DNA from 4 places in the Luteibacter sp. 621 genome. Region 1 is predicted to be linked to each of the others. Evidence: predicted binding sites of a transcription regulator. Region 1 holds the regulator's gene; each other region holds the start of a gene.

Evidence for each region. The regulator FliA, encoded in region 1, starts transcription of late flagellar genes. The targets are predictions, from matches to a motif close to TAAAGTTTNNCNNNCNNNGGCCGATAA.
Region 2: a site for FliA is predicted at 5,063-5,089, ahead of ABIE56_RS14720 (flagellar hook-length control protein FliK). Genes of this name have one in related genera too.
Region 3: a site for FliA is predicted at 3,498-3,524, ahead of ABIE56_RS02600 (methyl-accepting chemotaxis protein). Genes of this name have one in related genera too.
Region 4: a site for FliA is predicted at 1,593-1,619, ahead of ABIE56_RS05300 (chemotaxis protein CheW). Genes of this name have one in related genera too.

What each region holds. Positions count from the first base shown of each region.
Region 1 covers NZ_JBNDKI010000024.1:21,244-28,380, reverse strand. Annotated here, with positions in the region: gene motD (flagellar motor protein MotD) at 1-282, opposite strand, end outside; gene ABIE56_RS19905 (flagellar motor protein) at 279-1,019, opposite strand; gene ABIE56_RS19900 (chemotaxis protein CheW) at 1,021-3,120, opposite strand; gene ABIE56_RS19895 (protein phosphatase CheZ) at 3,128-3,769, opposite strand; gene cheY (chemotaxis response regulator CheY) at 3,779-4,180, opposite strand; gene ABIE56_RS19885 (RNA polymerase sigma factor FliA) at 4,211-4,942, opposite strand; gene ABIE56_RS19880 (MinD/ParA family protein) at 4,939-5,814, opposite strand; gene flhF (flagellar biosynthesis protein FlhF) at 5,884-7,137, opposite strand, start outside.
Region 2 covers NZ_JBNDKI010000013.1:79,266-86,402, reverse strand. Annotated here, with positions in the region: gene ABIE56_RS14740 (bifunctional aspartate kinase/diaminopimelate decarboxylase) at 1-848, shown strand, start outside; gene murL (UDP-N-acetyl-alpha-D-muramoyl-L-alanyl-L-glutamate epimerase) at 845-2,194, shown strand; gene murD (UDP-N-acetylmuramoyl-L-alanine--D-glutamate ligase) at 2,181-3,533, shown strand; gene ABIE56_RS14725 (flagellar biosynthesis protein) at 3,578-3,841, opposite strand; gene ABIE56_RS14720 (flagellar hook-length control protein FliK) at 3,838-5,001, opposite strand; gene tgt (tRNA guanosine(34) transglycosylase Tgt) at 5,129-6,262, shown strand; gene yajC (preprotein translocase subunit YajC) at 6,403-6,741, shown strand; gene secD (protein translocase subunit SecD) at 6,802-7,137, shown strand, end outside.
Region 3 covers NZ_JBNDKI010000002.1:82,021-89,157, reverse strand. Annotated here, with positions in the region: gene ahcY (adenosylhomocysteinase) at 1-429, opposite strand, end outside; S-adenosyl-L-homocysteine riboswitch at 449-536, opposite strand; gene ppc (phosphoenolpyruvate carboxylase) at 632-3,337, shown strand; gene ABIE56_RS02600 (methyl-accepting chemotaxis protein) at 3,579-5,564, shown strand; gene ABIE56_RS02595 (ATP-binding cassette domain-containing protein) at 5,578-7,137, opposite strand, start outside.
Region 4 covers NZ_JBNDKI010000003.1:181,002-188,138, forward strand. Annotated here, with positions in the region: gene ABIE56_RS05295 (methyl-accepting chemotaxis protein) at 1-985, opposite strand, end outside; gene ABIE56_RS05300 (chemotaxis protein CheW) at 1,032-1,544, opposite strand; gene ABIE56_RS05305 (chemotaxis protein CheA) at 1,836-3,815, opposite strand; gene ABIE56_RS05310 (response regulator) at 3,857-4,219, opposite strand; gene ABIE56_RS05315 (STAS domain-containing protein) at 4,235-4,552, opposite strand; gene glk (glucokinase) at 4,889-5,932, shown strand; gene ABIE56_RS05325 (carboxypeptidase regulatory-like domain-containing protein) at 6,039-7,137, shown strand, end outside.

The DNA.
Region 1 (7,137 bases):
GGGCACATCGATTTTGGCGATGGGGCTGGCCGTGGGCGAACGGGTTTCGTTCGGCAACGGAACCTGGGTGGCTGGTGTATTCGCCTGCACGGGCTCGATAACCTTGCCCGTACCGTTGAAGGCTTCGTTGATGGACGCGGCCATCACGCGGAATTTCGTTTCGTTGACGGCGGATACCGCGTACATGACCACGAAAAGCGCCAGCAACAGCGTGATCAGGTCACCATAGGGGATGGCCCAACGCTCGTGGTTGATGTGTTCTTCGTGGTGTCGGCGCTTCACTGCAGGAACCCCTGCAGCTTGCTCTCGATGTGCCGGGGGTTATCGCCCTGGGCGATCGAGACGAGACCTTCAACGAGGATTTCGCGCATCTGCGAACGTTGGCGCGCGAGGCCCTTCAGGCGCGCGGCCATTGGTAGCGCAAGCAGGTTGGCCAGGCCGATGCCGTAAATCGTGGCGACGAATGCAGCAGCGATGCCGTGACCCAGCTTGCTGGGTTCGGCCAGGTTCTGCATGACAGCCATGAGGCCCATCACGGCGCCGATGATGCCCATGGTGGGCGAGTACGCACCGGCGTTCTCGTACACCTTGGCCGCTTCGATATCGATGTGTTCGCGCGTGAAGACCTCCACCTCCAGCACGGAGCGCATGGCGTCCGGTTCGGTGCCATCCACCAAAAGCTGAAGCCCCTTCTTGATAAAGGGGTCCTGTTCGCGCTCGATGGCGGGTTCCAGGCCAAGCAGGCCCGTACGCCGGGAAATCTCGCTCCAGCCGACGATGCGGCTGACGAGGTTCTCCGATTCGATATCCGGCGGACGATAGACCCAGGGCAACATGGCCCATGCGCGCTTGAGCACCGTGCCGGGCGTCTGCACGAGCAGCGCGGCGAACGTACCCAGGAAGACGATAACGAAGGCGGCCGGGTTCCACAGGGCATCGATGCTTGAGCCCTTGAGGATGGTCCCCACGATAATGACCACGAAGGCCAGGATCGTGCCGACAACGCTCACGATATCCATATCAGACCGCCATCCTCAGGCTAGGCAGCACCTGGCCGCTATCATCGGCCAGGCCCGCAAGATCGAGTACGAGCGAAATGCGGCCATCCCCGGTGATGGTGGCGCCGGCGACGCCGGGCACTTCCTTCAGGAACGGCCCGAGCGGCTTGGCCATGACATCCTCACGGCCTAGAACTTCATCCACCAGGCAGCCAAGGGTCTGGTGCCCGATCTGCACCACCACCACATGGCCGCCCCTGCCCTTCGCACCCGCCCAGTTACCCAGGTCGGCTAACGGCAGCGCGCGATTACGGTGGGCGGCAACAATGCGGCCATCGAGTTCCTGGACCTGCCCTGCGGACAGCTCGAACACTTCGGCGACGTTGGACATGGGCAGGCTCAGCAGGCGGTTGCCTACGCGCACCATGAGCACACGCAGGATCGCCAGCGTCAATGGCACCGACAGGCGCACGGTGCTGCCGTGGCCCACCCGCGAATCGATCGAAAGGGTGCCGCCCAGCTCAACAATCTTGGTCTTGACCACATCCATGCCGACGCCACGGCCGGAAATATCCGAGACCTGGCTGGCCGTGGAAAACCCGGGGCGAAACACGATCTCGTAGCACTCGCGCTCATCCAGCCGCGCGGCCTGCTCTTCGTCCATCAGGCCTTTTTCAACGGCCTTGCGACGCAGCACTTCGGGATCCATGCCTTTGCCATCATCGGTTACCGTGATGACGATGCGATCGCCATACTGGCCCGCGGCAAGGCGCACCGTACCGGAACGCGACTTGCCCGCCTGGTCGCGGATATCCGGCATTTCAATGCCGTGGTCGACGGCGTTGCGCAACAAGTGCACGAGTGGATCAGCCAGTGCTTCGACCACCGTACGGTCGATATCGGTTTCTTCACCCTCGGTGACGAGTTCGATGTCCTTGCCCAGTTGGCGGGCCAGGTCACGCACGATGCGCGGGAAGCGGGAGAACAGCTTGCCCACCGGCTGCATGCGCATGCGCAGGACGGCGTTCTGCAGGTCTTCGGCCACACGCTCAAGTTCACCGATGGCGCGTTCCATCGGATCGTTGGTACCGCGCGGCGCCAGGTTGGTCAGCCGGTTGCGGACCAGGACGAGTTCACCGGCGGCATCGACCAGGCTGTCGAGGCGATGGGTATCGACGCGGACCGTGGTTTCAGCCGTGGCGGACGGCTGGCGCTTTTCTGTGGCGGCAGCCGGCTTCGGCTTCGCGGGGGTGTCGGCAGGTACGCCCGCATTGACCGCAACGGCGACGGGAACAAGGGGGGCCGCGGTTTCGTTGATCGCGGGCAAGCCCGCTCCTACAGCGACGAGGTCCGTGGGCGCAGAGCCAGCCTCGGCGGGGGCGCTGCCGCTGGGGGCGCCGGTGCCGTAGAGCTGGTCAAGCAGTGCTTCGAACTCGTCATCGCTGATGGTGTTGCTTTCGGGCGCAACTGCGACTGCCTCGACCACGGGCCCGGCGGGCGCGACGCCCTCGGCGCCGGGCGCACCGGTGCCGTAGAGCGAATCAAGCAGCGATTCGAATTCGTCGTCCGAAATGGTGCCGGACTCGGCGGGCGCGGGAGCACGCTCGGTACGGGCAGCATCGAGCATGGCCTCGAACTCATCTTCGATGGGATCGTAGGCTTTGGCGGGCGCGGACACGGCGGCCGCCTTCGGCGCGCTGACCGGCACCGCGAGCGCGACCGGTGCGGCGGAGGCAGCACGCCCCGGTACGACCAGGCGATCGAGCAGCGAGCGCGGCGCGGGCTCGGCAGGCACGCCAGCATCAGCCGCACGCATCATGTCGTTCAGCAGATCGAGCGACTCCAGCAACGCATCCATCAAGGCAGCATTGAGCACGAGTGCGCCGTTACGCGCCTCGTTCAGCAGATCCTCCGCGCGGTGGCACAGTTCCACCATGGCGTTCAGGCCAAGGAAGCCCGCCCCGCCCTTTACGGTATGGAACGCACGGAACACCGCGTTCAGGAGCTCGCTGTCCTCCGGCGAGGCTTCGAGATCCACGAGCTGTTCGCCCAGGGTCTCAAGCAGTTCGCGGGCCTCGATCAGGAAGACGTTGAGCAGCTCGTTGTCCAGCTCCACGCTCATGGCGGGCTCAGAAGCCGAATTCGCTGAGCAGGCGGTCCACTTCGTCCTGGCTCACCTTGTCCGCCGCCGGCGCGTTGGCGCCGGCCAGCGAACCGGTGAGGCGCACCAGCTCCACCAGGGAATTCTCGACCTTGGCCATGAACGATTCGACCTGGGCCACGCGCTGGCCGGAGAGATCCTGCCAGGACTGCGCCTCCACCATTTCGCCAAAGCCGATATCGCAGTTCTGCGCGAAATCGCCGACGCGTACCGCCAGCGACGTGGCGTTGGCGGTGAAGGCAGGATCGGCCTGGTCGAGCACCAGCAGCTCATCGGCCTGTTTTGCGAGGGCCTGCGCCTGCGGGCGCAGCTTCTCGCTGAAATCGAGCGTGCGGTGGGCGGCCTGCGAGCTCATCTCGAGCACATCGCGCAGGTGCTTGCGCGCATCGCTCATGGTGCCGGGCACGCCATCGCTCGAAATATCCGAGGCGAGGCGACGGGCGGATTCGTGCAGGTCGCGCGCGAGGTGGCCCAGGGCCAGGAACAGATGTTGCTCACGGCTGCGGATCAGGCGATCGAGCGCCTGTTCGAACGCCGCACTGTCGTCGGCATCCAGCAGCTCACGCAGTTCGGGTGCCACATCCTGGCCAGCGGAAATCATCGTATTCATGTCAGTCCCTTAGCCCGCGGCCGCGGCGAGTCGTTCGAAGATCTTGTCGAGCTTTTCCTTCAGCGTGACGGCCGTGAACGGCTTCACGACGTAACCGTTCACGCCGCTCTGCGCGGCCGCGATGATCTGGTCGCGATTGTTCTCGGCGGTGACCATCAGCACCGGCAGCGATTTCAGGCTGGCATCCGCGCGAATGGCACGCAGCAGGTCGATGCCGGTCATGTTCGGCATGTTCCAGTCGGTGACCACCAGGTCGATGGGCTGCGAGCGCAGGAGCGCCAGCGCCGCGTTGCCATCTTCCGCCTCCTGGATGAGCGTGTTGGTGAAACCCAGCTCTACCAGCAAGTTACGGACGATTCGCCGCATGGTGGAGAAATCGTCCACCACGAGGATTTTCATGTTCTTGTCCAAAGCGCTCTCCGCCTTACAGCCGCGTATTTCTTAGTGTTTGTCTTTCCAACCCGACATGCGTGCACGGAGGCGAATCAAAGCCTGGCCATGGATCTGGCACACGCGCGATTCGCTAACTCCCAACACCGCACCGATTTCCTTCAGGTTGAGTTCGTCATCGTAGTACAGCGACATCACCAGCTTTTCGCGCTCGGGCAGGCCGTCGATCGATTCGGCCAGCGCATGGCGCATGCCGTCCTTCTCGAACAACCCATCCGGGCCCGTGGCATCCGGGTCGGCAACATCGATGGCGGAACCCTCGTCGCCTTCCGGCGCCGTAAGGCTCAGCAACCGCGCACTCGCCGCGTCTGCCAGGATCTGGTTGTATTCCATGGCGTCGATGCCGAGGCGCTTCATGACCTCGAGATCATCGGCGTCGCCGCCCGTTTCGTTTTCGATCTGCCTTGTGACTTCCGCCACCTCGCGCAATTTCCTGTGGACAGAGCGCGGGGTCCAATCCGTCTTGCGCAGTTCATCCAGCATGGCGCCACGTATGCGGATACCCGCATAGGTTTCGAAGCTGGCCGCGCGAGTCGGCGAATAATTCCTTGCCGCCTCAAGCAAACCGATCATGCCGGCCTGCATAAGGTCGTTTGCATCGACGCTGGGCGGCAGGCGGCCCATCAGGTGATAGGCGATCCGGCGCACCAACGGCGCGTGCGTTTTTACCAGTTGATCGGCCGGAACCTTAGTAATTTCAAGGTATTCGCTCGCGACACTCACAACGGCAGCCCTCCCCCCACGTGTTCGCGCCCGGCAAAAAAGCCGATGCGACCCTGACCACGGGGTTCGGGTTCACCCCATGTATCGACCGACCTGGCCAAATTCTTGAATCCCACCGCTGAACGGCTGCTCGGCCAGGCGTCGACCACCGCCGACTGGCGGCGAATCGCCTGGCGCAGGTACTCGTCGTGCGGCACCATGCCCATGAAATCGAGCGACACATCCAGGAAGCGGTTGGTCACCCGGGAAAGCTTTTCGAACAGCTGGCGCCCTTCCTGCGCATGGCGGACCATGTTGGCCACGATGCGGAAGCGGTTCACCGCGAACTCACGCGAGAGGACCTTGATCAGCGCATAGGCGTCAGTCAACGAGGCCGGCTCGTCGCAAACGACCACCACCACCTCGTCGGATGCGGCGGCGAACATCGATACGCTGTCGGAAATGCCCGCTGCGGTATCGACGATGAGGTATTCGGGCGCCAGCGGGTATTCGTCGAAGGCGCGGATGACGGCGGCGTGCTCGATGTTCGGCAGTTGGGCCATGCGGCGGGTGCCCGACGTGGCTGGGATCACCTTCAGGCCATGGGGCGCATCAAGCACCAGATCCTCTATGGCACAAGCACCCTCGAGCATATGGCCCAGGTGGCGCGTGGGCTGCAGGCCCAGCAGCACATCGATATTGGCCATGCCCAGGTCGGCATCCAGAAGCAGCACATCGCGGCCGCCCATGGCCAGGGCCATGCCAAGGTTCACGGCCACCGTGGTCTTGCCAACACCGCCCTTGCCGCCCGCGATCGCGATGCTGCGCGTGGGACGGCGGTCGGCGAGCCAGTTAAGACCGGCGGCCTGGGAGTTGTCGACGTGTGTGGTCATGAAGGAGTTCACTGCCGTGAAAGAAGTTGCGGTTGCGGTTGCCGTAGTCACGTTCGTCAGATTCTGCGATCAGGCCAGGGCCGGAGCGGATGCGAAGCCGAAACGATCGGCAAGTATGGCGTCATCCGGTTCGTCGTTGCGCTGCTTGAGCATCTGGGCTGCCAGGCAGACCAGTTTGCGCGCATCGGCGGACGCGATGTCCTCGGGCACGCGCTGCCCATCCGTGGTGTAGTCCAGCGGCATGCTATGCCGGATAAGGGCCGAGAGCGCGCCACCCAGCAGGGGCGTCTCGTCGAGCTTGGTGAGGATGGCGCTTTGTGGCTTCAGGGGGGCGTAGGCGCGCACGGCGCCGTCGATCGCCTGGGCCTGAGCGTTGGCGGCGAGCACCAGGCACACGCGCACATCGGCCATGGCGCGCAACGTCTCGAACTGCTGCTGCAGCTTCGGATCGTTGCCCGCAAGGCCCGCGGTATCAATGAGCACCGTATGCTTGCCACGCAGTTGCAACAGTACGTTGCGCAGGCTCTGCGCGTCGTGCGCGTTGTACACGCGCACGCCAAGCAGGCGGCCGTAATGTTCCAGTTGGGCGCCAGCGCCAATACGGTACTGATCGGCACTGATCAGCGCGACGTTGGACGCACCGTGGCGAAGCACGGCGCGAGCCGCCAGCTTGGCAATACTGGTGGTCTTGCCCACGCCCGTGGTCCCGACGAAAGCAGTGATGCCGCCACCGACGGTGTCGAAGTTGCGGCCGCTGGTGCGGATATTCCGCGAGAGGATGCCCAGCGGCAGATAGCGCGCCTGCTCGGCGGTCATGTTATCCGGCAGCTCGGCACACAACGCGCGGGCCACGTCGCCATCGATGCCCAGGCGGGTCATCTCGCGCAATACGCGGGCACGCAGCGGGTGCTGGCGATCCATCTGGTTCCACGCCAGCGCGGAGAGCTGCACTTCCAGCATCTCGCGCAGGTTATTGATCTCGGCGCGCATGCCATTCACCGCGGTATCGTTCTGCGGCGCGGTGACCGTCGCGGCGCGCACCACATCGGCGACGCTGGCAGCCAGTGCGGCGGAAGACTGGCGCTGCGGCGCGTTCGCTGCGGCGGGTGCGGCTCCCTTGGTCGCACGCTCGACGGCGGCGGCGGTGGCAGCGCGAGCCTGGTCGACGCGGGCGATGCGTTCGGCTTCACGGTTATCGCGGGTGTCGCGAGTGGCACGGATCTTTTCGAGCTTCTCTTCCGGGGTCGGCGGTTCGAACGCGAAGCCCGCCTCGCGGACCAGCGCCTCGTCGTAATCGAGCGCAGCGATGATCTCGATGCCGTC
Region 2 (7,137 bases), on a different contig from region 1:
ACTTCGCCGCGCGCCGCGATTTCGAAACCGCGCTGGAAACCCGTGCCACCATCACGATCGATGCCTTGCACCCGATCGAGCACTGGGGTGATCTGTTCCAGGGCCGCGACATCGTGTTGCGCGTGGACCTGGGCCGCGGGCTGGGCCACCACCAGAAGGTGAAGACCGGCGGTACCGGTAGCAAGTTTGGCGTCCCCATCGAGCAGGTCGATCGCTTCCTGCGCCTGGCCGACGATGCCGGTGCGCGGGTGATCGGCCTGCATGCCCACCTTGGCTCCGGCATCCTCGATGCCGCGCACTGGGGCGAGGTGTACTCGCAGCTCGCGGCACTGGCCGAGCGCATCGGCACCATCACCGTGCTGAACATTGGTGGCGGACTGGGCGTGCCGTCGCACCCCGGCGAAACCGCGCTGGATATGGTGGCGCTGGATCGCGTGCTGATGTCCGTGCGCCAGGCGTACCCGCAGTTCCAGGTATGGATGGAGCCCGGCCGTTTCCTCGTGGCCGATGCCGGCGTGCTGCTGGCCAGGGTCACGCAGGAAAAGGAGAAGGGCAGCAACATCCGCTACCTGGGCCTGGATACCGGCATGAACAGCCTGATCCGCCCGGCCCTGTACGATGCGTGGCACGAGATCGCCAACCTGTCCCGTTTCGGCGAAACCGCCACCACGATGTACCAGGTGGTGGGCCCGATCTGCGAATCAGGCGATATCCTTGGTTCTGACAGGCGCTTGCCCGAATCGTTCGAGGATGACGTGATACTTATTGCACAGGGAGGCGCCTACGGCGCTGTGATGGCATCGCGCTACAACCTGCGCGATGCGGCCGACGAGGTGCTTCTGCCGTGACCACCGTGCTAGCCGATCCGCGCGAAAGCCAGCGCTTCCGCTTTGTCCGCCATGGCTATGCCGATGGCGTGGCCGAGCTGGCCTATGCGTTCGATGATGGCCAGGAACTGGTGGAGCGGATCACCTTCCCGGGCGCGCCGGCGGTGCCGGCGGGGCGCGAGGCGGCCTTCGCGGCGGCGTTGCGCTTGCTCCACCTGGTGGCCGGCGTCAGCTACTACAAGGCCGGCATCCCGCCTTCCATCGTGGTGGAAGGTGAGCCGCTGGATGAGGAGGGCGCGTCGATGTTCGACGCGCTTTACCTGCATGGCCTGGCCGAGTTCGCGTACCGCAACCGGCTCGATCTGCGCAGCCGCATTCGTTTCCCGCATAACGGCGCGGCCCCCGCGTCGGCACCGGCCATCGGCCTGCCCAGGCGCTCGCTGTTGCCGATCGGTGGTGGCAAGGATTCGGTCGTGGCGGTCGAGGCGGTGAAATCGATCGGCGCCGATGCCACCGCGGCCTGGGTCGGTAATTCACCGCTCATCGCCGAGTGCGCCGCACGCACGGGCCTCTCCACGCTGAATATTTCCCGCGAGCTGGCCCCTGGCCTGTTCGAACTGAACCGCCTTGGCGCGTGGAACGGGCACATCCCCGTAACCGCCATCAACTCGGCCATCCTCGTGGTGGCGGCGGTGCTCTACGGCTACGATTCCATCGTGTTCGCCAACGAGCGCTCCGCCTCGGTGGCCACGCTGGAATACGAAGGCCAGGAAGTGAACCACCAGTGGAGCAAGGGCTTCGGTTTCGAGAAGACCTTCCACGATTACGTGCACTCGCACGTGGCCGCCGACCTGGACTATTGCTCGCTGCTGCGGCCGTGGTCCGAGCTGGCCGTGACCAGCGCGTTCGCGCGGCTGGGCGGTGATTACTTCAACGTGTTCTCCAGCTGCAACCGCAACTTCCGCATCCTCGGCCCCAAGCCGGCGGATCGCTGGTGCGGGCAGTGCCCCAAGTGCCATTTCGTGTTCCTGGCGCTGGCACCGTTCATGCCCAAGCCGCGCCTGTTGCAGATCTTTGGCCGCAACCTGCTCGATGATCCCGACCTGGCCGAGGCATTCGATGCACTGCTCGAATACCACGACCACAAGCCGTTCGAGTGCGTGGGTGAAGGTGCCGAAGCACGGGCCGCGCTGCACGCGCTTTCGACCCGGCCCGAGTGGCAGGAAGACGCCCTGGTGGCGCGCTTCCGCCGCGAGATCCTGCCGCAGCTCGATACCTCGGAGCTGGCGCTCGAGCCCTGGCTGAAGCCGGGTGCCTCGCACCTGGTGCCCACGCGCTTGCTGGGAGCACTGGATGCGCTGGGCTGATCTTGCGGGCAAGCGTATCGCGGTCTGGGGGTTTGGCCGGGAAGGGCGGGCGGCGCTGGATGCGCTCGCACGCCGCCTGCCTGGCATGCCAGTGGATGTGTATGTAGGCGCTGACGAGGCTGAAGCGGCTCACGCGGCGTACCCGCACGCCGGTGTCATGGCGACGCCGCCCGATGCGCAGGCGCTCTCGCGCTACGACATCGTGATCAAATCGCCGGGTATCTCGGCATACAAGCCGGAATTGCTGGAGGCCCTGGGCGCGGGCACGCGTTTCACCTCGGGCACGGCACTCTGGTTTGGCGGGCACGCGAACGCGCACACCATCGCCGTCACGGGTACCAAGGGCAAGAGCACCACGTCGGCGCTCATCGCCCATCTCGCCCGCTCGCTTGGCGTGCGCACGGCGCTGGCCGGCAATATTGGCTTGCCCTTGCTGGAACTGGATGACGGCGCCGCCGATCTCTGGGTGATCGAGCTTTCGAGTTTCCAGACCGGTGAGGCGATAGGTGTGGATCTGGGTGTGGTTACCAGCCTTTACGAAGAGCATCTCGACTGGCATGGCTCGCGCGAACGCTACGTGGAAGACAAGCTGAAGCTGCTCGCCGCCTCAGCGCGGGTGCTGGTGAACGGCATGCAGCCTGCGTTGCTCGAACGCGCGGCCGATCATCCCGGGTTGCACACCTTCGGCGGCGCCAGCGACTGGCACGTGGCCGATGGGTGGATCCGTCGTGGCGACGAGAACGTGATCGCTGCGGACCGCGTCGCTGCCCCGGGCCTGCACAACGCGATCAACGCGTGCGCCGCGCTGGCCGCGCTGGAGTTAATGGGGCTGGATGCGCGCAAGGCCGCGCCCGCATTGGCCACGTTCCTGCCGTTGCCGCACCGCCTGCAACCGCTGGGCGAACGCGATGGCCTGCGCTGGATCAACGATTCGATCAGCACCACGCCGCTGGCGAGCCTGGCCGCGCTGGAAAGCGTGCACGACGCGCATGTCGCGTTGATCGTGGGCGGCCACGACCGCGGACTGGATTGGTCGGTGTTCGTGCAGGCCATGCGCCAGCACGCCCCGGACGCGATCATCTGCCAGGGCAAGAACGGGCCGCGTATCGCCGACGCGCTCGACGCGGCGGGCGTGCCGAACGTCTTCCGCGCCACGGACCTCGCGGCGGCCATCGGTGCCGCACGCAGTGCGTTGCAAGGTCGCGGCACCGTTGTGCTCTCACCCGGTGCACCGAGCTTCGATCAGTTCAAGGATTACGCCGACCGCGGAAAGCGCTTCGCAGAAATGGCGGGCTTTGAAGCGAGAGCCGCGAGCATCCAGGGTCTGGGCATCTCGTAATCGCGCTTGCGCGCGATCAGCCAACGAAGCGGGGAAGCGGACCGTTAATCGTGCGTAGCGTTCAACAGCGTACCGACCACGGCTGCCAGCGCGGCGTACAGCTCCGAGGGCACATCCTCGCGCAAGCGCACGGCCGCCAATAGCGTCGCGATCTGCGGATCCAGGTGCGGCGCCAGACCCAAGGCCTGCGCACGTTCGAGCAACGCCTTCACCCCATCGGCATCGATGCGTTGGGTGTTGCCGTTGCTGGTAGGGGTGGCCATCCGCAGCGTGACGCTGCGGCGCGGTGAAGGGAGCGACTGGGTCATGCGCGTGCTTCGAGCAGGACGGCGCTATACGCGCTCGTCGGCACGGGCAGGCCGTGCATGCAGGCAAAATGATCAAGCTGCAGCTTGCTCTTCTCGAGCACGCGGCGCAGCGTGGTGAATTCGTTCTCCAGGCGGGCCACGGTCTCGGGGTATTGCGCCCACAGGCGTACCGCGACACGCGTACCACGTAGCTGCACTTCACCCTGCACGGCGCCAAGCGTCGGCGGATCGATGGCGAAGCCGACCGTCCACATGCCCTCGGGCTCGCCCTGCGAAGGCTTGCCTTCTTCGATGCGGAGCTGCAGCACGTCATAGCCGCGTACGCCCGTCAGGGGTATCTCGACCATCCACAGGCCCGCATGCGGCTGCGATTCAAGCTGGCCGATCTCCACGCGCGAGAGCGCAGCGCGCACATCGGTACGCAGGTGCGAGACCAGGCCATCCGCGGTTTCTTCATCCGCCAGCAATTCCTCGGCGCGCGGCTGGGCCACGAGCGCGCGCTGGGCGAGCGGCGGTGGCGTATCGGTGAACTGGCGCGACGGCGCCTGGATCATGGCCTGCCGGGTCTGCGGAATATCGGTCAGGGCGCGGCGCAGGTTGAGTAGCGCCGCCTTGAAGTCGTCGGCCGCGGGCGCCTCGTCATGCGGTTCGGCCAGGTGCGCCTCGAGGAAGGCGCCGCTCTTGGCGATGGCCTGCTTCATCCCCTCGGGTGTGCCAAGGTCCTCGGGCTTGCTGATGGAGGCTTCGAGGGTGGCCAATGCGGTGCGCAGCGGCTCAGGCAGCACGCGCGCTACCGGGCGACGGGCCAGCGCAGAGAGCACGCTGAGCAACTGGGAATAGCCGTTCTGCTGTGGCAGGCGCTCGCGCAGGCCTTGCATGGCGATGCGTTCATCCGTATTCCCAACCACGATCTCCAGCTGTGGCTGGGGGCCCTGGGTCATCACGCGCACCTGGAACTGCTGGGGCAGGGATGTGCCGGCCGCATCGGCCTCCACGGCCATGCCGCCGATATCCAGCAGCACCTTGCCGACATCGGTCTGGCCGAGCAGGCGGGCGGCAAGCAGCGTGCCCACCGCCCAGGATTGGGTGGTGGCCGCTGTGGTACCCGCGGCCGCACCGGCCCAAAGCTGGGCGGCGAGGCTGGTCGGCTGGATGATCAAGGGCAGGTCCTCCGGGGGCCTGGGCGTTATCCGTGGTGGATGCGCTCCTGTGTGCTCGTAAGAATCGGCTGATTCTCTGGAACCTTTAGGTGACGGGTGGCCAGGCCGTACGGGTTAGAATGGGCGGATGAGTAACCTCCCTTTCGAACTCCTCGCCACCGATGGCGCGGCGCGGCGCGGCCGACTGCGCTTTGGCCGGGGCACCGTAGAGACCCCGGCGTTCATGCCCGTGGGCACGTATGGCTCCGTCAAAGCCATGACCCCTCGCGACGTCCGTGATACCGGTGCCGAGATCATCCTGGGCAACACGTTTCATCTTTTCCTACGCCCCGGCCTGGATATCGTCGGCGAGTTCGGTGGCCTGCATAAATTCATCGGCTGGGATAAGCCTATCCTGACCGATTCCGGCGGCTTTCAGGTCTTTTCGCTGGCGCATAAGCGCAAGATCACCGAAGAAGGCGTCACGTTCGCCTCCCCGGTGGATGGCTCCAGGGTGTTCCTGTCGCCCGAAGTCTCCATGAAGATCCAGACGGTGCTGGATTCCGACGTGGCCATGATCTTCGATGAGTGCACGCCGTATCCGGCCACGGAGAAGGTGGCCTCGGACTCGATGGAGCTCAGCCTGCGCTGGGCCGAGCGCTCCCGCCGTGCGTTCAACGACCTGAAGAACCCGAACAACCTGTTCGGCATCGTCCAGGGCAGCACATTCGAGAACCTGCGCCGCCGTTCGGTCGAGCAGCTTGTGGAAATCGGTTTCGATGGCTACGCCGTGGGCGGCCTGGCCGTCGGCGAGCCCGAAGCCGAGCGCAATCACACGCTGGACTTCACCCTGCCGCTGCTGCCGAAGGATCGCCCGCGGTACCTCATGGGCGTGGGTCGGCCCGAGGACATTGTCGAGGCGGTACGCCGCGGTATCGACATGTTCGATTGCGTGATGCCCACCCGCAACGCGCGCAACGGCTTCCTGTTTACCGCCGAAGGCACGTTGCGGATCCGTAACGCGAAGTTCGCCGCCGATACGCGCGTGATCGAGGAGGGTTGCGACTGCTACGCCTGTGCCAACGGGTTTAGTCGCGCCTACCTGCGCCACCTGGACCGCTGCAACGAGATCCTGGGCAGCCAGCTGGCCACCATGCACAACCTCCGGCACTACCAGCGCCTGATGGCCGGCCTGCGCGGCGCCATCGAGGCCGGCACGCTGGAGGATTTCGTGACGGCGTTCTACGCGGCGCGCCGCAAGGCCGAGGTTGACGGCCAGTAAGGCCTTGCGGGGGGCCCGCCGCGCCCCCAAAGCCTTGTGCTGGCGCGGTACACCGCCGCCGGGGGGCGTGGCATAATCCACAATCTTTTTACGTGAGCGGCCGCTTTTTCTTGGCCGTTCCATGACTTGCGAGAAATCCGATGAGCCCCATGACGTACGCCGCCATTGCCCAGGCCGCCCCGGCCGCCGCCCCGCAGGGCGCGTTTGGCCTTTCTCCGCTCATCATGATGGCGGTGCTGTTCGGCATCTTCTATTTCATGATGATCCGCCCGCAGATGAAGCGTCAGAAGGAGCACCGTGCCCTCCTGGCCGCCCTCTCCAAGGGTGATGAGGTGGTGATGAACGGCGGCCTGGCCGGTCGCATCGAAGAAGTGGGCGATGCCTTCGTCAAGGTCGAGATCGCCCCGGGCGTCGTCGTCCAGATGCAGAAGGGTGCTGTCACCCAGGTGCTGCCGAAGGGCAGCCTCAAGAAGAACTGAGTTTTCTCTCAGACGCGTCAGCCGCGGCCGCCGGGCGGTCGCACCCATGGAATGTAAGGCATGAGTGATTTTCCACGCTGGAAGTACGCGCTGGTTGTAATCGTGTTGCTGGTCGGCATCGTGTACGCGCTGCCGAACGTCTTCCCGCCCCAGCCGGCGGTGCAGATCTCGGGCAACCGCGGTGCGGCGGTCGACGCGTCACTGAAGAGCAAGGTCGAAGGGCTGCTGGCCACCGCCAAGGTGCCGGCTGTCGCCGTCGATGTGAATGAAAAGGACGGCCGCCTCCTGGCCCGCTTCGGCAATGCCGATCAGCAGGCCAAGGCTTCCGACGCGCTGCGCGTGGGCCTGGGCGATAACTACACGGTGGCGTTGAACCTCGCCTCCACCGTGCCGTCG
Region 3 (7,137 bases), on a different contig from region 1:
GGTGGCATCGCCACCGTCGTCCACGATGAGCTGCGGGCCGAGCTCACCCGGGTGGGTCAGCATATCGAGGGTGCAATCCCAGTATTCCTCCAGCGATTCGCCCTTCCAGGCGAAGACCGGCAGGCCGCCAGCGGCCAGGGCGGCGGCGACGTCATCCTGGGTGGAGAAGATGTTGCACGAGGCCCAGCGGACCGAGGCGCCCAGCTCACGCAGGGTTTCCGCCAGCACGGCAGTTTCCTTGGTGACATGCAGCGAGCCGGACAGGCGCACGCCCTTCAGCGGCTTCTCGACGGCGTAGCGGGCGCGGATCTGCATCAGGCCCGGCATTTCCTCTTCCGCCATGCGGATACGACGGCGGCCCAGGTCGGCCAGGGAAATATCACGGACGTTGAAGTCCTGGTTGGCGTTGTCTTTGGTGACAGCGTTCATGGTGGCGTAGCTCCGGATGGTTACGGGGGCGCCGTTTGCACGGGAAACCGCGCCGAGCCTGGCCATGGGGGCGAAAAACCCCTCCGGTCGCAGCGCCCCTCGGCGGGCAAGAACAGTCGCCGATTATATCGCGGAATCCGGATGATCAGATGAATACACTTTTTTAGGTACTCTCGGGGTTCGTCCCCGACCAGAGTGACTGATGGAAGCCGCACGCGATCCCGAATTCCTCCCCCATGACGGCCCCCTGCGCGAGGACGTACGCCGCCTTGGCGCCCTGGTAGGCCAGATGCTGGCCGAGCAGGGCGGGCAGGCCTTCTTCGAACGGGTGGAGGCCGTACGCACCGCCGCGATCCACCGCCGTCGCAGCGGGGCTGCGGTCGATGCCCTGGCCAGCACCCTGACCGGGCTGGGCGCCAACGATGCAGAGGCCCTGGCCCGGGCCTTCGCGACCTATTTCCAGGCCGTGAACACCGCCGAACGCGTCCACCGTATCCGTCGTCGCCGCGATTACCAGCGGGAGGGCGGGGCGCCGCAGCCGGAATCGCTGGCTGCGGTGGTGGGCCAGCTCAAAGATGAAGGCGTGACCGCCGAGGAGCTGGCCACGTTGCTGGGCAAGCTCGATGTGGAGCCGGTGTTCACCGCGCACCCGACCGAGGCGGTACGCCGCTCGCTGCTGGAAAAAGAGCAGGAAATCGTCCGCGCGCTGGTCGATGAATTCGACCCGACCCGCACACCGCAGGAACTGCGCGATGATGACGCGCGCATCCTGATGGCGCTCTCGGCGGGCTGGCAGACGGCGGAAGCCTCGCCGGTGCGGCCCAGCGTCTCGGACGAGTTCGACCACGTCGGCTTTTATCTCGCCCGCCCAATCTACCGCGTACTTCCGGCGCTCTACGAATCGCTGGAGCAGGCCATTGCCGAGCACTACGGCGACGGGGTCACCGTACCGCGCGTACTGCGCTTCGCCACGTGGGTGGGCGGCGACATGGACGGCAACCCCAACGTCAATGCCGATACGATCGCCGCGACACTTGCCGCGCAGCGCTCGCTGGTGCTCGAGCGCTATGTCGAAGGCGTGAACGAACTCGGCCGGCTGCTCAGCCAGACCGACGATCGCGTCTCGCTCGACGACAAGCTGGGCCGGCGCCTGGACGATTACCGCGAACAGATGCCTGCGGCGGCCGCACGCATTCGTCCGCGCCATGCGGATATGCCGTACCGCGCGTTCCTTACCTTCGTCGCCGAGCGGCTTGAAGCGACGCTGCACGAAGGCGACGACGCCTACGCCTCGGCGGCGGAGTTCATCGACGACATTGCGCTCGTTGAGAAGAGCCTGCTCAACCATGGTGGTCGCCACGCCGGTGCCTATGCGGTGGGCCGCCTTTTGTGGCGTGCGCGCACGTTCGGTTTCCACCTGGCGCGGCTGGATGTGCGCCAGGATGCACGCGTCCACGATGAAGCGCTCGCCGCCTTGCTCGATGATGCAGGCTGGGCGGACCGCGAGGCCGACGCGCGGGTGAAAGTCCTGCGTCCTTTCGCTGCCGGCGAGCGCAGTTTCGTCGCGGGCGATGACCACGATGCCGCCGGCATGCTGCGCAACGTGTTCGCTACCCTCGCAGATTCGCGCAAGCGCTACGGCACGGAGGCCACTGGCCTGTACATCATCAGCATGGCCGAGACCGCCGCGGATGTGCTCGCCGTGCTTGCGCTGGCGCGCCGCGGCGGCTTGCTCGAAGACGGCCGTGTGCCCCTGGACGTGGCGCCCCTGTTCGAAACCATCGATGACCTGAAGGGCGGCCCGGCAACATTGCAGGCGCTGCTCGACGACCCGGTGTACCGCGCGCACCTGAAGGCGCGTGGCGATCGCCAGTGGGTGATGCTCGGCTACTCGGACAGTGGCAAGGATGGTGGCACGGTCGCCTCGAAGTGGAGCCTGCAGCGTGCCCAGGTGGAGCTGCTGGAAGTCGCCGCGAAGGCCGGCATCCGTGTCGCGTTCTTCCATGGCCGTGGCGGTTCCGCCAGCCGCGGTGGTTCACGCATCACCCCTGCACTCATGGCGTCGCCGCGCGGATCGGTCGGCGGTGTGTTGCGTGTTACCGAGCAGGGTGAGGTCATTCATCGCAAGTACGGTATTCGCGCGCTGGCGGTGCGCAACCTGGAGCAGACGCTGGGTGCGGTGATGCGCGCGTCGCTCCGCCCGCGCGTCGCCGAAGTGCGTGAATCGGGCTGGAAGGACGTGATGGTTCGCCTCTCGGACGAGAGCCGCAAGGCGTATCGCGCATTTGTCGACATGGAAGGCTTTGTCGATTATTTCCGCGGCGCCACGCCCATCGATGTGATCGAGCGCATGACGCTCGGTTCGCGTCCGGCACGCCGGCGCAGCATGAAGGGGGTGGAAGACCTGCGCGCCATTCCGTGGGTGTTCTCGTGGACGCAGTGCCGCGCCGTCCTTACCGGCTGGTATGGCCTGGGCAGCGCGCTGGAAACGGTGGCGAAGGAATGCGGGGAGGACACCCTCGGGCGCATGGCGAAAGAGTGGGCTTTCTTCGCCACCATGCTCGATGACGTGGAAATGGTGCTGGCCAAGGCGGACATCGATATCGCGGAGGCGTTCTCGGAACTGGCCGGGCCGTTGCACGAGCGGTTCTTCCCCAAAGTCCGTGAGGAGTTTGAGCGGACCGTGTCCTGGGTGCTCCGCCTGAAGGGCGCCAGCGAGCTGCTCCAGCGTGAGCCGCGCCTGGCCACCTCCATCCGCCTGCGCAACCCGTACGTGGACCCGATGAGCCTGCTCCAGGTCGACCTGCTGAAGCGTTGGCGCGCGACCGGTGGCAAGGACGATGCGCTGCTGAATGCGCTGGTGGCCTGCGTGAATGGTGTGTCGCAGGGGTTGCAGAATACGGGCTGAGCCCAGGCCCATCGCGTGCAAGCACGCTCCTACAAAAGGCCGTGAGGCCCGATCCTCCTGTAGGAGCGCGCTCGCGCGCGATTCCCAGCCCGCCACAGACCCCCAGCTTCCCTGTAGGAGCGCGCTCGCGCGCGATCCCGGTCTCATACCCCTCTGCGGCTAAAGCTGGCTAGAACCCTGCCGAAAACGACGTTACATGCCCCGTAAATTGCTACGGGTCAGTTTCCTCAGCAGGTTCCTCATGAAAGACACCCTCCGTCGCGCCCGCTGGCGCGGCCTGAGCGTGGGCGCGCGCCTCACGCTTTTGGTCGTGGCCATCGTTTCCCTCGGCATTGCCTTGCTGACCCTGCTCGTCACGACCATGGTCTCAAGGGAGCTGGAGACGCGGTCACGCGATGACCTGGCTCGCGGCAACCACGCGATCATCGCCATGGTGAACACCTTCAGTGGCGCGCTGCTGGCGGAGTCGGACCGGTTCCTCACCGTGTTCGAAAGCTACTTCCCCGCCGGGACGCTCGCTGTGGATCCCATGAAGCGGGTGAAGATGGGTGACCGCACCGTGCCGGTCATGGCCATGGGCGGCAAGGCGATCAATGGCGACTTCACGACGGTGGATGAATTCTCCGCCCGCGCCCACGTTGTCGCCACCATGTTCGTGCGCGATGGCCAGGATTTCATTCGGGTCACCACGTCGCTGAAGAAGCAGGATGGCTCGCGCGCGGTAGGTACCTCCATCGATCATGCGCACCCGGCGTTTCCCCTGCTGCTCTCCGGCAAGGGCTACGGCGGCCCGGGCATCCTGTTCGATAAGCCCTACATCACCCGTTACGAACCGATCCACGATGCGGCAGGCAACGTCATCGGCGCCTGGTTTGTCGGCGTGGAGATCAGCCAGGAAATGAGTGCGCTGCAGGCGCAGATTTCGTCCATCCGCATCGGCGAGACGGGCCACTACTCGGTAATCGATGCGAGCCCGGGCAAGCGCTATGGCTCCTACATCGTGGATCCGGCGCTTAGCGTTGCCGAAGGCAAGGCGGATGGCGCGGCGCTCAAGGCGCTGGATACCGATGGCCAGTCGTTCTATGGCCTCATGCTTGCGGCGGGCAAGGGCGAAACGCGCTATAGCGTGGCCGAGGCGGGGCACGACATCGACCGCCTCGCGGTGTATGCCACGGATCCGGCGTGGCACTGGATGGTGACCGGAACCGTCGATATGGATGAGCTGTACGCGCCCGTTCGGCACCTGCGCAACATGGCTATTGGAAGCAGTCTCGTCATCATCGCCGTGCTGTGCGTGCTGCTGTTCATCGCGATTCGCGTACGCATCACCCGTCCGCTGTCGTCGGCGGTACAAGCGGCCAGCCGCCTGGCCGAGGGCGATCTCACGGCGCGCCTTGCTTCTACACGTGGCGACGAAATCGGCCAGCTCATGAACGCCATTGATGGCATCGGTGATGGCCTGGGTTCGATCGCGCAATCCGTACGGCGCGCCACGGCAAGCATGGCCGGAAGTACCTCCGAGATCGCGGCGGGCAATACCGATCTATCCATGCGTACCGAGCGCCAGGCGGCCGAGTTGCAGATGACGGCCGCGAGCCTGGACGTGCTGACGCGCACGGTGCGCGACAACGCTGGCAATGCAGCCCGGGCCAGCACACTGGCCGAAGGCGCCAGCGTCGCCGTGCAGCAGGAAGCCGGTGCGATGGCCGAAGCGGTGGCCTCGATGAATGGCATCCAGGCTTCCGCACAGCGCATCGCCGATGTCATCGGCATCATCAACGGCATCGCGTTCCAGACGAATATCCTGGCGCTGAATGCCGCCGTGGAAGCGGCGCGTGCGGGTGAACAGGGCAAGGGCTTTGCCGTGGTCGCCGAGGAAGTGCGCAACCTGGCCCAGCGCAGCGCCAAGGCGGCCAAGGAGATCGAAGCGCTGATCACCGAATCCGTGGAGCAGGTGGATACCGGCCACGGGCTGGTGACCGAAGCAGGGAACAACATGCAGGCAGTGATCGGACGCATCCGTGATGTCGCCGCGCTGATGGGCGATATCAGCCGCGCCTCAACCGCCCAGTCCGAGCAGATCGGCCAGATCAACCACGCGGTATCGCGCATGGATGATTCCACGCAGCAGAACTCGGCCCTGGTGGAAGAGGCTGCGGCGGCCGCGAAGAGCCTGGAAGACCAGGCGGCCGAGCTGGCGCGGGTGGTTGAGGTGTTCCGGCTCTGAAACGGGAGGGGTATTACCCCTCCAGTTCTTCCCACCGAGCGAACGCGGCATCCAGTTCGGCCTGCAACTTCGCCAGCTCCTCATTGCCGCGCGTAATGGTCGCGGCATCCTGCTGGTAGTACTTCGGATCGTTCATCGCCTCGGTGCGCCTGGCGATCGCGGTTTCCAGCTCTTCAAGCTTGGCGGGCAGCAGGTCCAGTTCGCGCTGTTCCTTGAACGAGAGCTTCTTCTTCGCCGCTACCGGTGCAGGCACAGGCGGGGCGGCTACCGCAGCCGCGGGCTTCGCGGTGGCCGCTGCGGCAGCCTTCGCCGCCGCGACGATCGGCTTCTGCCGCAGCCAGTCGCTGTACCCACCCACGTAGTCGCCGATCTCGCCATCGCCCTCGAGCACCAGCGTGCTGGTGACGACGTTATCGATGAAGTCACGATCGTGGGAGACGAGCAGCAAGGTGCCGCTGTATTCGCCCAGCAACTCTTCGAGCAGCTCCAGCGTTTCCACGTCCAGGTCATTGGTCGGTTCGTCCATCACCAGCAGGTTGGATGGCTGGGCGAACAGCTTGGCCAGCAGCAGGCGGTTACGCTCGCCACCGGAAAGGCGGGTGATAGGTGCGCGGGCGCGTTCGGGGGAGAACAGGAAATCCTGCAGGTAACCGATGATGTGCTTGCGCTGCCCGTTGAGCTCGATGTACTCGCGGCCTTCGGCCACGTTATCCAGCGCATTCAGGCGATCATCCAGCGCGATGCGGTGCTGGTCGAAGTACGCGATCTCCAGGCCCGTGCCCAGCACCACGGTGCCTTCCTGCGGAGCGAGCTGGCCCAGCATGATCTTCAATAGCGTGGATTTGCCCGCGCCGTTCGGGCCCATGATGCCGACGCGGTCGCCGCGCATGATCACGGTCGAGAAATCACGGATCAGGGTGCGGCCGTCGTAGGCTTGGGTGACGTGCTTGGTTTCGACCACCTTGCGGCCCGATGCCTGCGCATTGGCCATGGTCATCTTGGCGTTGCCGGTGCCCTCGCGGCGCTCCGAGCGCTCACGGCGCATGGCCTTAAGCGCGCGCACGCGGCCTTCGTTGCGGGTACGCCGGGCCTTGATGCCCTGGCGGATCCACACTTCTTCCTGGGCCAGCTTGCGATCGAAATGCGCGTTGGCCTGCGCCTGGGCGTGCAAACGCTCTTCGCGGCGGCGCAGGTAGTTGTCGTAATCGCCCGGCCAGCTGGTGACGCTGCCGCGGTCGATCTCGACGATGCGCGTGGCCAGCGAGCGCAGGAAGCTGCGGTCATGGGTAATGAACACGATGGCGCCGGCGAAGCCCTTCAGGAAGCCTTCCAGCCAGGCGATGGCCTCGATATCGAGGTGGTTGGTGGGCTCGTCGAGCAGCAGCAGGTTCGGGTCGCGCACCAGCGCCTGGCCCAGTAGCACGCGGCGCTTCATGCCGCCCGACAGGTCGGCGAAATCGGCATGCTCCGGCAGTTCCAGGCGTTCGATGACGTTCTGTACGCGTGCATCCAGATCCCAGGCGTTGTGAGCCTCGATCTGCGCCTGCACATCGCCCAGGCCATCCATGTCGCC
Region 4 (7,137 bases), on a different contig from region 1:
GGTTGGCGTGGCTGGCGTTCTCGGCGTTCTGCTTCACGGTGGAGGTCATTTCCTCCATCGACGAGGCAGTTTCTTCCAGGCTGGAGGCCTGTTCCTGCGTACGCTGCGACAGGTCGTCGTTACCGCGCGAGATCTGCTGCGCGGCGGTGCTGACCGAACCCGAACCGTGGCGCACTTCGGAAACGATGGCGGCGAGACGCTCATCCATCGCCTTGAACGCGGCCTGGAGCTGGCCCAGTTCGTCGCTGCGGGTGACCTGGATATCGTGGCCCAGCTTGCCGTCGGCAATCTTGTTGGCCACATCCACGGTGTGCGACAGGGTGCGGATGATGGAACGCACCACCAGCACGCCAATCAGCAAGCTGATGAGCAGGCCGGCCGAGAGCGCGACCACCACGAAGACGCGGATGACCTTGTACTGCGAGGCCTGGTGGGCGTAGATCGCGGCGGCCTCATCGCGCTTGGCATCGATCAGCTTGCCGAGGTTCGCCTGGCGATCCATCAGGATGGGGCGGACCGAGAGTTCGATGATGTCGTTGGCGCCTTCGTCACCCTGCTTCAGGGCATCGAGCACGTCGTTCTTCGCCGAGGCGTAGTCGTCGTTGGTAGCCTGCCATTTGTCGTAGAGCGTCTTGATCTCTGCCGACATCGGGATCTTCTTGAAATCGTCCTTCAGCTTGCCCATCGACACCTGCAGCTTGTCGAATTCAGCGAGCTTCTGGCTGACGACGCTCTTGTCGGTTGCCTTCGCACCCGCTTCACCGAGCACGATGAACGCCATGAGCGACTGGTTGCTGACCTGGCTCAGCATGTTCGCCGGCACGAGTTCTTCCTCGTACACCTGGCGCATGCCTTCGTTCTGGACGTACATGGCACCGAGGCCGACGGCCGCACCACCGACCAACATGACAGCCAGCAGGCCGAGCACGCCGTAAAGGCGGCCGCGGACAGTCAGCGCGGGGATCTTCAGCTTCAACTTCTTCATTACGATTCCAGTTCGAAGGTTTTCGAAGGCGAGCTCACCGCGGCCTTCAGGCCACGGCTTTCGTATCGGCGGAAGCCAGGGCGGCTTCCAGCATCTGGGCATCCTGCGGCTGCAGCAGGCGGTCGACATCGAGCAGGAGCACCATGCGCTCGCCCACGGACGTCAGGCCCTTCAGGTATTCGGTATCCACGGTGGTGCCCATATCCGGCACGGGGCGGATGCCCGAGGGGGATACTTCGACGACATCGGAGACGGCATCCACGACCACGCCAAACTGGCGGCCGGCGACCATCACGATGACGCAGACGGTGGTGGCGGTGTATTCCTCGCGGGCCAGGCCAAAGCGCAGGCGCAGGTCCAGCACGGGGACGATGGCGCCGCGGAGGTTCAGCACGCCGAGCACGTAGCCCGGGGCCTGGGGGATGCGTGTGACCGGCGTCCAGCCACGGATCTCGCGAACAGCGAGGATATCGACGCCGTATTCCTCGTTGCCGAGGTTGACGGTCAGGTACTGCGCGGCTTCGTCGGCCACGGTGGCGGTGCTGGCTGGCTGGTTCATTGTGTTCCCACTGCGGATCGGTGCGGCGGTTCGGGACCCCTCAAAGGGGTATCGGCCATCAACCGGGGACCTTTAGTGGGAAATGAGGCCGGATTTGCCTCATGGCTTCTACGCTACGCGGGTTGGGCCGCGCGGGCGGTCCGGGGTTGCGGCTGCGCCGCCGTGTTTTTGAATCGCGTGCAAGCACGCTCCTACGAACGCCGCTCCGTTGGCGTCACGGGGGAGCTGTAGGAGCGCGCTCGCGCGCGATCCGGGCCGGAACGGCACGGCCGATTGGCGATATACGCCGGATCAGGCCGCCTTGCGGCGGCCCTGCATGCGGACCAGGCCGGTGATATCGGTGATCAGGGCCACCGAGCCATCGGCCAGGATGGTGGCGCCGGAGATGCCGGCCACGCGGCGGTAGTTGGCTTCCAGGGACTTCACCACGGCCTGCTGCTGGCCGATCAGTTCATCCACGAACAGGCCGATGCGGGTGCCCTCGCCTTCCACCACGATGACGATGCCGTCATCGACCGCGCGGCGCGTGCCGCTGCAGCCGAACACATCGTACAGGCGGATGATCGGCAGCCACTCGTCGCGGAAGCGGAACAGCTCGCCGCCACCGACCACGCTGCGCAGCGCATCGGGCTTCACCTGCACCGATTCCACGATGGAAACCAGCGGCACGATGTAGGTTTCCTCGCCCACCGCGGCGGTGAGGCCATCGATGATGGCCAGCGTGAGCGGCAGCGTAATGGTGAACGTGGTGCCCTTGCCGTGCTTGCTGGAAATGGCAACGGTACCGCCCAGGTCCATGACGTTACGGCGGACCACATCCATGCCCACGCCACGGCCCGACAGATCGGTGGTGGCGGCAGCGGTGGAGAAGCCTGCTTCGAAAATGAGTTCGGCGACCTGGTCATCGCTCATGCCATCGCCCGAGGCGATGATGCCGCGCTGCACGGCCTTCGCCACAATGGCATCGCGGTTCAGGCCCGCGCCATCGTCGCCCACTTCCACCACGATGGAGCCGCCGCGGTGGAAGGCCTCCATGCGCAGCGTGCCGGTATCGCCCTTGCCTGCGGCCAGGCGCTTGGCCGGCACTTCCAGGCCGTGGTCGATCGCGTTGCGCACGAGGTGGACCAGCGGATCGCCGATCTTCTCGAGCACGGTCTTGTCCAGTTCGGTGCCTTCGCCACGCAGGTCGAGCACCACCTTCTTGTCCAGCTTCTGGGCCAGGTCGCGCACCAGGCGCGGGAAGCGGTTGAACACCGTGCTGATCGGCAGCATGCGGATGCTCATCACGCTTTCCTGCAGCTCGCGCGTGTGGCGGCCCAGCTGGGCCAGGCCCTGGCGGAGCATTTCCAGCTGTGCGTCGGAAACGCCATCGTGGAACTGGCTGAGCATGGACTGGGTGATCACCAGCTCGCCGACCAGGTTGATCAGCGTATCGATCTTTTCAATGCCAACGCGGACCGAGCTGGCCTCGCTGTTGGTTGCCACATCGCGCACGGCGCGCGGTGCGGCGGCAGCCGGGGCTGCGGGTGCGGCCACGGCCGGCGCAGGCGCCGCCGCGATGCGCGGGGTAATCGTGAGATCGCAATCGCCATCTACCCAATCGAACACGCCTTCCACCGCGGCGCGCTTGGCACCGGCGGCCAGGCCCAGCGTATAGGCAAGGTAGGACGACGACGGATCCATGTCCTTCAGCGAAGGCAGCTTCGAGACATCGGCGCTGACCGTGAGCGGGCCCATGGCCTCGAGCTCGCGGAACATGCGCGCCGGATCGTTGCCGGTCTTCAGCAGGTAATCGAACGGGCGGAAGGCAATATCCCAGCCTTCGATGGTTTCCACCGGCGCGGCGGCCTTGGCGGCAGCAGCGGCCGGTGCGGCAGAGCCGCCCGACACCATGGCCGAGAGTTCGGCGAGCAGCGCCTGGCTTTCCGCCGTGGCGCCGGGCTGGCCAGCCATCTGCAACGAGAGCATGTCGCGGATGATGTCGCCCGAGCGCAGCAGCAGTTCCACCACGGCCTTTTCCATGGGGCGGCGGCCGCTACGGACCTCGTCCATCAGGTTTTCGGCCACATGCGTGAACGCAGCTACATCGGTGAAGCCGAACGTGGCCGCGCCGCCCTTGATCGAATGGGCGGCACGGAACACGACGTTGATCAGTTCCGGATCTTCCGCGCCCTCATCCAGCGCGAGGAGCGCCTGCTCCATGGCGTCGAGGCCATCGAGGCTCTCCTCGTGGAACGCCTTGTGGAATTGCGCCAGATCGACTTTGGACATGGGAGAACCCTGGAATAAAACGGAACGCTTGGATCAGTGGATTAACCGAGCACGCGGGCGACGGTGGCCAGCAGCTGGTCGGGATCGAACGGCTTCACCAGCCAGCCGGTTGCGCCAGCGGCCTTGCCTTCCATCTTCTTGTTCGTGTCCGACTCGGTGGTGAGCATGAGGATGGGCACGCCGCTGTAGCCCGCACGGGTGCGGATTTCGCGGACCATGGTGATGCCATCCATCACCGGCATGTTCACGTCGGCCAGGATCAGGTCGTACTTGTTCGCGGCGGCGGTATCGAGCGCGTTCTGGCCGTTATCGGCCTCGTCCACGTCATGGCCGGCGCCACGCAGGGTGAAAGCCACCATGCTGCGCATGGAAGCCGAGTCGTCTACCGCAAGAATCTTAGCCATCGGTCTGCTCTACCTTCAGTTCACGCCGGCTGGCGCCGGCAGTTCAATCAATGCATTAAGCCCCAGCACCGTGACGCCACGGCGAAGGGTATCGCTGGCCCCCAGCCAGGCCACCGGCACGCTGGCCGCGCGGGCATCCCGGCTGAATGCCGCGAGCACCTGCAGGGCGGCGGCATCCACCTGGGCAACGGCGGCGCCATCGAGCTGCACCGCTTTGCCAGCCTCAAGGGCCGCCAGCAAGGTATCGCGCAAGGCCGGAGCCGCGCCGATACGCAGGTCCGCTTCCAGCGCGAGGGGCGCCGGGGTTGCGTCTTGGGTGGATTTCTTCGCCATGGTTTTACCGTGCCCGGGGGGTCGTTCGAAAGGCTTATCGGCGCTGCGGGGGAAAGCTTTAGGCGATGGGTTCGGCGAAAAATGGGTGGCCGAATCATGTAGGAGCGCGCTTGCGCGCGATGGGTGCTCGCGCCAGGCCCCATCGCGCGCAAGCGCGCTCCTACATGGAGTTATGCTTTTCACAGAAATGGATTGTGATATTTCGTGTTTATTCACTGGTGAACATCATTTTCATTGACAACGTTGTCACGGGCGGGAAAGACTCACGTCATCTTGTCGCGCCCTGACGGTGGTTTTCGTCCCCCGCGCGATAGCTTTCCAAGGGTGGGGTGGGTGATGGGAAAGTGGGTCAACCAGCCGGTGGTAGCGCAGATCGCCGCGGTCGCCAGGCCAATCCTGGCCGCGGATGTCGGCGGGACACACGCGCGTGTCGCGCTGGTCATCCGCCATGCCGATCCGCGCCAGCCGGTGCAGGTGCTGGCCCAGGGCCGCTACGCCGGGGCCGAGTGGCCCAGCCTCGATGCCATCCTCAAGGACTTCTTAACCGCGCAGGCCGACGCCGCGCCGCTGGGCATCGAGCGTTGTGCCATCGCCATCGCCGGCTACGTGCTGGACGATGAAGTGGCCAACAGCAACCTGCCCTGGCGCGTTTCCCTGTCGAGCATCCGGGCCGCCACGGGTGCGGAGGTGCTCGATGTGGTCAACGATTTCGAAGCGGTGGCCTTTGCCAGCCAGTTCGTGGACCGCGAAACGACGACCACGATCCTGCCGGGTGCCCCGACGCATGCGAAGGGCCCGGTCGTGGTGATGGGCCCGGGGACGGGACTCGGCTCGGCCGTGCTCCTGCCGGGCGCCACCCATGCGCAGGTGCTCTCCACGGAAGCAGGACAGATCGCCCTGGCACCGGGTGACGAGCGCGAGATCGCGATCATGCGCATCCTTGCGCGCACCCGCTCTTATGTTTCCGTCGAATCCATCGTCTCCGGGCCCGGCTTGCTTGCCACTTACCGCGCACTGGCCGAGCTCAACGGCAGTGAAGCGGTATGCCTGACACCGGATGCGGTGAGTGCGGCGGGCATAGCGGGAGCGGATGCCAACGCGCGCGAAGCGCTGGATGTGTTCTGCGCCGTGCTCGGTGGTTTCACCGCTGACCTGGCCATGTTGTATGGCGCACACGGGGGTGTGTTCCTTGCCGGCGGCATCCTGCCGCAACTTCGCGACTTTCTTCTTGCCAGCCATTTCCGCGAGCGCTTCTTCAACAAGGGTGTGATGCGCCCTTTCCTGGAGCGCGTACCGGTGCGGCTGGTGGAACACGGGCAACTGGGTGTCGTGGGTGCCGCCACGCTCCATGCCGGTGCCAGGGTGGGTTCCGCCCACTGAACACGCCGATGGCGGCGGCCAAACGGCCTGTCCGCCCTTTCTATTCGTTGCAGCCGGGCCCAGCGCAGCGAACCGCCGACCGGGCCTTAGCGGGGAGTCAAACCAGATGAGCAGCACCAACGGTAACTGTCGTGCGGAAACGCACGGCACGGGGAAGGGTATGGTTGCAGGTCGCTTTGTTCGCCGCATGCTCGCGGCTTCGGTCATGCTGGCCTGCGCGCAAGGCACCATGGCCCAGTCGCTTACGGGTGGCCTCTACGGCCACGAGGGCGCAGGCAGCGGCGTTACGGTGAACGTGGCCAGCCGCGCCACCGGTTTCAGCAAGGACATTACGCCCGATGCGGATGGCCGCTACAGCCTTACCGGCCTGAACCCCGGTGAGTACCAGGTAAGCCTGGTACGCGATGGCCAGGCGCTTGGCCAATCCACGGTGGTGGTGAACCCGAACCGCAATGCGCCCGTGCCGGAACTTGGCGGAGCGGCCGCCGCGGCGGCTTCTACGGTGAACGCCAGCGACCTGGGCGCCGTGACCGTGCAGGCCACGACGATGACGACCAACGTCACCCCGATCGACGTGAGCACGCCGGAGCTCACCACCAGCTACAACTACAAGCTGATCGATGCCCTGCCCGTCGACCGCAGCCCGGAAAGCGTGGCGCGGCTGGATTCCAGCGTGCGTTTCGACCAGCACAACACGGGCTATGTCTCCATCGGTGGCGCCAGCCCGGCGGAAAACCGCTACTACTACAACGAGTTCGATGTCACCAACGACAAGAACTCGCTGGGCTCCACGGCCCTGCCCGCCGAAGCCATCAGCGATACACAGCTGATCACGAACGGCGCCAGCGCCTCGTGGACCAATGCGACCGGTGGCGTCATGTCATCGACGATCAAGCAGGGTACCAACGATTTCCACGCCGGCTACTCGCTGTACTTCACGCCGCCCACATCGCGCCTGCTCAACCCGCGCGGCCACAACACACTGAACAGCATCGGCGATTACTACAGCTACTCGTCGGCCAATAACCACGACAGCATCGCCCAGCAGTACCTGTGGGCCTCCGGCGCCATCGTGAAGGACAAGGTGTTCTTCTACGCGCTGCTCGGTAACGACCCGGCATCGCGCTCGCAGGCCTACGGCCAGACCCAGAAGCAGGAAACCAGCAGCCGCGACAAGAACTACCTGCTGAACCTGACCTGGAACA